Regions from separate parts of the Phreatobacter aquaticus genome, predicted to be linked through region 3. Evidence: predicted binding sites of a transcription regulator. Region 3 holds the regulator's gene; each other region holds the start of a gene.
The links. The regulator PhoB, encoded in region 3, activates phosphate uptake and scavenging genes when phosphate is short. The targets are predictions, from matches to a motif close to TGTCATNNANCTGTCAT.
Positions count from the first base shown of each region.

Region 1: a site for PhoB is predicted at 1,155-1,171, ahead of ppk2 (polyphosphate kinase 2). Genes of this name have one in related genera too.
Region 2: a site for PhoB is predicted at 1,024-1,040, ahead of E8L99_RS22710 (UDP-2,3-diacylglucosamine diphosphatase). Genes of this name have one in related genera too.
Region 4: a site for PhoB is predicted at 851-867, ahead of ugpB (sn-glycerol-3-phosphate ABC transporter substrate-binding protein UgpB). Genes of this name have one in related genera too.

Region 1 is NZ_CP039865.1:586,949-589,146, reverse strand. Features, by position in the region: gene ppk2 (polyphosphate kinase 2) at 40-1,122, opposite strand; gene E8L99_RS02625 (YgaP family membrane protein) at 1,265-1,483, shown strand; gene uvrB (excinuclease ABC subunit UvrB) at 1,569-2,198, shown strand, end outside.
Region 2 is NZ_CP039865.1:4,767,099-4,769,296, forward strand. Features, by position in the region: gene E8L99_RS22705 (glycosyltransferase family 4 protein) at 1-98, opposite strand, end outside; gene E8L99_RS22710 (UDP-2,3-diacylglucosamine diphosphatase) at 98-943, opposite strand; gene E8L99_RS22715 (class I SAM-dependent methyltransferase) at 1,138-1,812, shown strand; gene E8L99_RS22720 (M3 family oligoendopeptidase) at 1,938-2,198, shown strand, end outside.
Region 3 is NZ_CP039865.1:51,667-53,864, reverse strand. Features, by position in the region: gene E8L99_RS00260 (ABC-F family ATP-binding cassette domain-containing protein) at 1-612, shown strand, start outside; gene phoB (phosphate regulon transcriptional regulator PhoB) at 616-1,323, opposite strand; gene phoU (phosphate signaling complex protein PhoU) at 1,357-2,061, opposite strand; gene E8L99_RS00245 (sensor histidine kinase) at 2,192-2,198, opposite strand, start outside.
Region 4 is NZ_CP039865.1:1,649,028-1,651,225, forward strand. Features, by position in the region: gene rsfS (ribosome silencing factor) at 1-298, shown strand, start outside; gene rlmH (23S rRNA (pseudouridine(1915)-N(3))-methyltransferase RlmH) at 305-781, shown strand; gene ugpB (sn-glycerol-3-phosphate ABC transporter substrate-binding protein UgpB) at 944-2,198, shown strand, end outside.

The DNA of each region.
Region 1 (2,198 bases), 540 kb from region 3:
GAAACGTTTCATCCTTTCTGCAGCCGACTCGTCATAGCCTCAGACCCCGCGCCTGAGCTCCGGATGCACGGTCTTGCCGAGAATGCCGCCGTCGCGGCCGATGACATGGCTGGTCGAGCCGACGATCAGCGGATCAGGATGGACCGCCACGCTGGTGTCTTTGTTCGGATAGGGCAGCGATGACAGGAAATGCTGCATGCAGGCGAGCCGCGCCCGCTTCTTGTCGTCCGACTTGATGATCGTCCAGGGCGCATCGGCGGTGTCCGTGTAGAAGAACATCGCCTCCTTGGCCTCGGTATAGGCGTCCCACTTGTCGAGCGAGGCCCGGTCGATCGGCGACAGCTTCCACTGCTTGAGGGGATCGGTCTCGCGCGCCTCGAAGCGCTGGCGCTGCTCGTCGCGCGACACCGAGAACCAGTATTTGAACAGCCGGATGCCCGAGCGTGTCAGCATCTGCTCGAACTCGGGGCACTGACGCATGAACTCGAGATAGTCGGTGGGTGAGCAGAAGCCCATGACCCGCTCGACGCCGGCCCGGTTGTACCAGGAGCGGTCGAACAGGGCGAGCTCACCGGCCGCCGGCAGATGGGCGATATAGCGCTGGAAATACCATTGCGTGCGCTCACGTTCATTCGGCTTGGCGAGAGCCACGACGCGCGCGGTGCGCGGATTCATGTGCTCCATGTAGCGCTTGATCGTGCCGCCCTTGCCCGCGGCATCGCGGCCCTCGAACAGCACGACGATCCGCTCGCCGCTCTCCTCGATCCAGCGCTGCGCCTTGAGCAATTCGCGCTGCAGCTCGACCATGTGCGCCTCGTAAGGCTTGGTCTGCATGCGGGTCGCGTAAGGATATTCGCCGCTCTCGAACAGGCGGCGGATCACCGCTGGATCGCGCTTCATCTGCGCGAGATCGGAACGGGTGCGCGCCGGTTTGCGCGCCGGCTCGGAGGATCCGACCGCACCGGCTGCCGCCGTGATCGCGCCGACCCCCTCCAGCGGCTCGACCGGGTCTGCGACTGGCCCTGCCAAAGCGGCCTGCGGCACCGGCGATGCCGGAGCGCTGGTGGTCTCGCGGGGAGTCGTCTTGCCGTTGCGCGCCGAGGTGGGTCGTGTGCCGGTCATTCTGCCGCTGTCTCCTGCTGAACCCACCCAGAATGATGATTGCGTGACGCTGCGCCATGCTCTGGATCAATTGACGACCGGCCGATATGTCTTTTTATTTGCGTATCTTCAGATATATTGAATTAATCAACAGGAGGCTCTCATGGCCAATGTCGGCAGCACTGATCGCATCATCCGCATCGTCGTCGGTATCATTCTCATCGCGGTGGCCTTGGTGCCCGCTCTCGCCGCCCTGCTGGCCGGGCTCGGCAAGTGGATCTGGGTCCTGCCGGTGGTGGGCGCCGTGATGATCGCCACCGCCTTCATGCGGTTCTGCCCGGCCTATACGCTGCTTGGCATCAACACCTGCGGCACGAAATAGCGTCCCGCAAACAATCGAGGGTGCGGCGACCGGACCTGTCGCCGTACCCCTTCCGTTCCCACGATTCGGTCGCCATATTCGGCCGATGTCGAAAGCACCCAGATCCCCCGCGCCGAAATCCAAGGCTCCCCGCTCCAAGGCCTCCAAGCCGGAGCTGAAGCCGCTTGGGCCGGCGCTGGCCGATCTGCTGAATCCCGCGATCAACCGCGGCACGGCCGGCCTCGGCTCGGGCACCGGCCCGTCCGCCGGCTTCTCTGAAGCCCCGCAGGCCGCCTTCAAGGCGGAAGCGACGCTCGCCGACAAGGCGCTGGCCCATCGCCTCGGCATCAATGTCGAGCAGGCCCAGGCCCTCGACATCGAGAGCGAGATCGGCACGTCCGGCGTCACCGCCACGGTCAAGGCGCTGGAGCGGCTGATCCAGGAGGGCCGGCCCGAGGTCAACGGCCAGGTCTGGCTGCCGCACAAGCCGGCCCGCCCCGACAAGTGGGAGGGCGGCAAGCATTTCGAGCTGGTGTCGGAATATTCCCCGGCCGGCGACCAGCCCACCGCCATTGCCGAGCTCGTCACCGGCATCAAGGCCGGCGAGCGCGACCAGGTGCTGCTCGGCGTCACCGGCTCGGGCAAGACCTTCACCGCCGCCCAGATCATCAACGAGACCCAGCGCCCGGCGCTCGTGCTTGCCCCCAACAAGACGCTGGCGGCCCAGCTCTATGGC
Region 2 (2,198 bases), 260 kb from region 3:
ATCCCAAGCAGAGGCAACACGGCTGCGGTCTCGGTCAGCGTTCGCACGACACCGTTGATCTGGGGAGACCAGGCGTCTGTTGCGATCGCGAGCCGCATCAGGCGTCAACCGTTATCCGGTCAGGCAGCGGGACGGTGGCGGGCGCGGCAGCCTCGTCTTCCGTCGACTTGACCGCGGTCCAGCGCAGAATTTCGAACCGGCCATCATAGTTTTCCACGAGCGCTGTGCAGCTCTCTACCCAGTCACCACAATTCATGTAGGCGACGCCGTGCATGTCATGAATGGAAGCGTGGTGGATATGACCACAGATCACCCCGTCAACCTTTTGACGGCGGGCTTCCGTGGACAGCGCCTCCTCGAAGGCACCGATGAAATTGACAGCCTTCTTGACCTTGAACTTGGCCCATGCCGACAGCGACCAATAGGTCAGTCCCAGTTTGCGGCGGACCAGATTGACCCAGCGATTGAGATAGAGCGTGGCGTCGTAGGCCCAGTCGCCAAGATGCGCCAGCCAGCGGGCGTGCATCACCACGACGTCAAAACTGTCACCGTGGATCACGAGGAAGCGCTTGCCGTCGGCGGCTGTATGGATCGTCTGATCCATCACCTCGATGCCACCGAGATGGGTCCCGAAATAATCACGCAGGAACTCGTCGTGATTGCCAGGCAGATAGATGACCTGGGTCCCCTTGCGAACCTTGCGCAGGATCTTTTGCACGAGATCATTGTGGTGCTGCGGCCAGTACCAGCCACGGCGCAATTGCCAGCCATCAATGATGTCGCCGACGAGGTAGATCACGTCGGCGTCATTATGGCGCAGAAAGTCGATCAGGAGATTGGCCTGGCTGCCGCGCGCGCCAAGGTGCACGTCGGAAATGAACAGGGCCCTGTAGCGCTTCTCGGACATCGGTCCGGTTCCGGTCGTCATGGCTGTATCGGTCATCCTGGCTCTGCGGCGGAGCAACATCAGATTCCCTTTGCGCTTTTGTGACACCCGGATCGGTGGAGGCCAGCAAGTGTTGCTGTCGTGTATCTGTCGCACGCCAATGATAACCGGCCTGGGCCGGCGCAAGCGCCCGGCACTTTGTCGCACGATCGGTGCCTGGCCGGCGCCATCCGATTAGCAAGGAGCCTGCCATGGCCGGCGATCTCGACCGCGAGACCATGGAGCGAGCCTATGCCCGCTGGGCGCCGATCTATGATGCGGTCTGCGGACCGGTCTTCGAGAAGGGGCGGCGCGCGGCGGCGCAGGCAGCTCGCCAGGTCGGTGGCCGTATCCTCGAGGTCGGCGTCGGGACGGGGCTTTCCTTCTCCGACTACGATGCGACCACCGAGATCACCGGCATCGATCTTTCCGAACCGATGATCGCCAGGGCTCGCGAGCGTATGGCAAGCGGAAGCTATCCTTTCGTCCGGGACGTCCGCGTCATGGACGCCCACGATCTTGAATTTTCCGATGCGACGTTCGACTGCGTTGTCGCCCAGTTCGTCATCACCCTGGTCGAGCGCCCCGAACGCGTTCTCGACGAATGTGCCCGCGTGCTGAGGCCTGGCGGCGAGATCATCCTGGTCAATCATCTCTATTCCGAGCGCGGCGTGGCGGCGGCAATCGAGCGGTGGTTCTCCAAACATGCCCATACATTTGGCCTCCGGCCGGAATTTCCGTTCGCCCGCCTGGAAGCCTGGTCACGTGACCATGGCGGCATTCAGGTGATTGAGCGGCGGCGGGTAGCCCCGCTCGGGGTCTACACCCTCGTCCGGTTCCGCAAGGAGGCTGCAGCCGAGATCAGCAGTGCCCGTGCTGCCGGCTGACGCGAAGGCGTTGCCCTCGCGCAACGGGTGGCAGGCTTCCTTTGCCCTCTCCCATCCGCTGCATTGATCGCGACGACAGTTCCAATCATACCGGCTTCCCAAGCATTTGCTGACGGAGCTCCATCATGCGTCGGACGTTCAACGGCCAGGCCTCGAAGGCTGTAACCGGCGCTGATGATGACAACCTGGGTTCGTTGCCGGAATGGGATCTGACCCATCTCTATCCAGCAACAGATGCGCCTGCCGTCCAGCACGACATCGACAATGCCGAGCAGGAAGCTCTGGCCTTCGAAACGGCCTACAAGGGGCAGCTTGAGGCGCTGGCACGCGGCACCAAGGCGGGAGCCTCGCTGGCCGAGGCCGTCGTCCGCTATGAGAAGCTAGAG
Region 3 (2,198 bases):
GTCGGCGTTCTCTCCGGCGGCGAGCGCGGCAGGCTCCTGCTGGCGCGCGGCCTCGCTAGCCCCGCCAATGTTCTGGTGCTCGACGAGCCGACCAATGATCTCGATCTCGAGACGCTCGATCTCCTGCAGGAAATGCTGACCGATTTCCCCGGCACCGTGATCCTGGTCTCCCATGACCGCGACTTCCTCGACCGGGTCTGCACCTCCGTGCTGGTCAGCGAGGGCGAGGGCCACTGGGTCGAATATGCCGGCGGCTACTCCGACATGGTGGCGCAGCGCGGCGCGGGTGTTCAGGCCCGTAAGGTGGAAGCGGCCGCCAAGGCGGCGGCACCGGCCGCTGCTTCGGCTCCAGCGGCTTCGGCAGATGCCGGCAAGCGCAAGCTCACCTTCCGTGAGAAGCACGATCTCGACAGCCTGCCGGGCCGCATGGAAGCGCTTGGCCGCGACATCGCCAAACTGCAGGCGATCCTCGCCGATCCCGCCCTGTTCACCCGCGACCGCCCGGCCTTCGACAAGGCCTCGGCTGCGCTGACCAAGGCGCAGGGCGAATTGCAGGCGGCCGAAGACCGCTGGCTGGAGCTGGAAATGCTGAAGGAGAGCCTGGAGGCGTGAGCCTCAGGCCGCAACCGTTCCCGCGAACCGTTCGTTGAACGCATAGCCGGAGCCACGCACGGTGCGGATCGGATCAGGCTCGCGCCCACGGCGGATCGCCTTGCGCAACCGGCCGATGTGAACGTCCACCGTCCGCTCGTCGATATAGACGTCGCGGCCCCAGACGCCGTCGAGCAGCTGCTCGCGGGTATAGACGCGGCCGGGCGACTGCATCAGGAACTCGAGCAGGCGGAACTCGGTCGGCCCGAGATTGATCTCGCGCCCGGCGCGATGCACCCGGCGCGTCTCGCGGTCGAGTTCGATATCGCCGGATTTCAACAGGCTGGACAGATGTTCCGGCTTGGCGCGGCGGAGCAGCGCCCTGACGCGGGCCAGCAGCTCCGGCACGGAGAACGGCTTGACGATGTAGTCGTCGGCGCCGGTGGCAAGCCCGCGCACGCGCTCGCCCTCCTCGCCGCGCGCAGTCAGCATGATCACTGGAAGACGCTCGGTCTCGGCCCGCAGACGCAGGCGGCGGCAGAGTTCGATGCCTGACAGGCCCGGCAGCATCCAGTCGAGCAGCATGAGATCGGGCACCGCCTCGCGCAGCCGCACCTCAGCCTCGTCACCGCGCCCGACCACCTCCACCCGGTAGCCTTCGGCTTCCAGATTGTAGCGCAGGAGGACGGTGATGGCCTCTTCGTCTTCCACCACCATGATGCGTGCCGTCATGACATCTCTTCCCTTGTCGCTCCGGCCGGCGCGTCAGTTGCCCGCGCCGAAGATCGTCGTGTCGAGCTTGGGGCGCTCCTCGGCGAGCGCGGTGCCGGTGACGATGTAGTGGATCGTCTCGGCGATATTGGTGGCGTGGTCGCCGATCCGCTCCAGGTTCTTGGCGCAGAACAGGAGGTGCGTGCAGGAGCCGATATTGCGCGGATCCTCAAGCATGTAGGTCAGCAGTTCGCGGAACAGCGAATTGTACAGCGCGTCGATGTCGCCATCGGCCTTCCAGACCTCAAGGGCGGCGGCCACATCGCGATGGGCATAGGCATCGAGCACGCGCTTCACGCGCTCCAGTGCCAGGCGGGCCATGGCGTCGAACCCGCCGGTCACCTTGGGCAGCGACACCTGGCCATTGATGGCGATGGCGCGTTTGGCGACGCTCTTGGCGAGATCGCCGACCCGCTCGAGATCGGCGGCAATGCGCAGGGCACCGACGACCTCGCGCAGATCCACCGCCATTGGCTGGCGGCGCGCGATGATCAGGATGCCGGTCTCTTCGATCTCGCGCTGCATGGCATCGATGGCGGGATCGGCGCGGCGAACTTCCTCGGCGAGCGGCACATCGGCCCGGATCAGGCTGTCGATCGCGCCGACGATCTGCTTCTCGACGAGGCCGCCCATTTCGGCGACGCGCTGCGACAAGCCCCTCAATTCGTTCTCAAAGGCGCTGACGATATGCTCGTTCATCGAGATCTCCTGACGGGCGGGGAAAGCCTGCCCCAATAAACCCGCGCCGCGACGTTTCTATGCCGGCGAGGTGACATATCAATGACGATGATTTGGCCTGTTTTTCAAGGTCTTGCAGGAAGTGCGACAGCTAGGCG
Region 4 (2,198 bases), 1.6 Mb from region 3:
CAAGGCCGAGGAAGTGCAAACAATCGACCTGAAGGGCAAGACGTCCATCGCTGATGCGATGGTGGTCTCCTCCGGCCGTTCGCATCGCCATGTCGGCGCCCTGGCCGATTATGTCGTGCAGGCGCTGAAGGAAGCCGGCCTCTCGCAGGTGCGCGTTGAAGGCGTGCCAGCCTGCGACTGGGTGCTGGTCGATGCGGGCGACGTGATCGTCCATATCTTCCGCCCCGAAGTGCGGCTGTTCTACAATCTCGAGAAGATGTGGACCGCCGCCCGTCCGGACGATCGTCTGGCCGGCTGACCGGCCGTGCGCCTGCTTCTGGTCGCAGTGGGGCGGATGAAGTCCGGCCCCGAGACAGAGCTTGCCGACCGCTATCAGGATCGGGCGGCCAAGGCCGGCAAGTCCCTCGGCTTCCGCTCGGTCGATGTTGTCGTTCTCGACGAAAGCCGCTCAGCCGACAGTGCCCAGCGCAAGGCCGATGAGGCTGCCGGCATCCTGAAGGTTGCCGCTGGCCGGATTGTTGCGCTGGACGAGCGCGGCAAGGCGATCGCCAGCGACGCCTTCGCGGCCAGGCTTGGTCAGTGGAAAGACAGCGGGGAAGACGCGACCACCCTCGTCATTGGTGGTCCGGATGGCCTCGATGCCACGATCCGCGACAAGGCCGATCTCGTCATCTCGTTCGGCGCGATGACCTGGCCCCACCAGCTGGTCCGTGTGATGGCGCTCGAGCAGATCTATCGCGCGGTGACCATCCTGTCGGGACATCCCTATCACAGGGTCTGAGCGTTCTACGGGCGCGGATCTTCAAGGCGGCGGATGCCCCCTTACCCTGTCACTCAACCTTCATTAAAGTGTCATCCGTCCGTCATCTGGCGGACCCAAGAACGGCGCGGGTATAACCGCCAGCCGCATTGACGCTTCTGGCGTCCATTGGGAGGTTTTTCGATGTTTGACCGCCGAATTGTCATCGCAGCCGTGGCTGCCATGACCCTGAGTGCCGTCCCGGCCGCCGCGCAGACCGAGATCCAGTGGTGGCACGCGATGACCGGTGCCAACAACGACGTCGTCGTCAAGCTGGCAGAGGAATTCAACGCCTCGCAGCGCGAGTTCCGCGTGGTTCCGACCTACAAGGGCTCCTATCCCGACACGATGAACGCCGGCATCGCCGCGTTCCGCGCCAACAACGCGCCCCACATTCTGCAGGTCTTCGAGGTCGGCACCGCGACCATGATGGCCGCCCGCGGCGCCATCAAGCCGGTCTATCAGCTGATGGCCGAGGCCAATGAGCCGTTCGACCCGAAGGCCTATCTGCCTGCCGTTGCCGGCTACTACTCCACCTCGCGCGGCGAGATGCTGTCGTTCCCGTTCAATTCGTCGTCCTCGGTGATGTGGTACAACAAGGACGCGTTCCGCCGGGCCGGCCTCAATCCGGACCAGCCGCCGAAGACATGGCCCGACCTCTTCGAGGCCGCCAAGCGCCTGCGCGCCGCTGGCTTCGACAAGTGCGGTTTCTCGTCGGCCTGGATCACCTGGCTGAATCTCGAGCAGTTCTCGGTCTGGCACAATGTGCCGCTGGCCAGTCGTGCCAATGGCATTGATGGCTTCGATACCGAGCTCAGGTTCAACTCGCCGCTGCACGTGCGCCACCTGCAGAACCTGGTCGAACTGCAGCGTGACAACACGTTCAGCTATTCCGGCCGCACCAACACGGGCGAAGGCCGTTTCACCTCGGGTGAATGCCCGATCATGCTGACCTCCTCTGGCTTCTACGGCAACGTCCGCGCCAATGCGAAGTTCGAGTGGGCCAATGCTCCGATGCCCTATTATCCCGATGTGGCCGGTGCTCCGCAGAACTCGACCCTGGGCGGCGCCTCGCTCTGGGTCATGGGTGGCAAGTCGGCGGCCGAATACCGCGGTGTCGCCCGCTTCCTGACGTTCCTGTCGAGTGTCGAGCGGCAGGCCAAGCTGCACACCGATTCCGGCTATCTGCCGATCACGACGGCAGCCTATGAGCAGGTGAAGGCTTCGGGCTTCTATCGCGCCAATCCCTATCTCGAGACCCCGATCCTGGAGCTCACCAACAAGCCGCCGACGGAAAATTCCCGTGGCCTGCGGCTCGGCAACATGGTGCAGATGCGCGATGTCTGGGCCGAGGAGATGGAGGCGGCACTGAACGGCCAGAAGACGGCTCAGGCCGCAC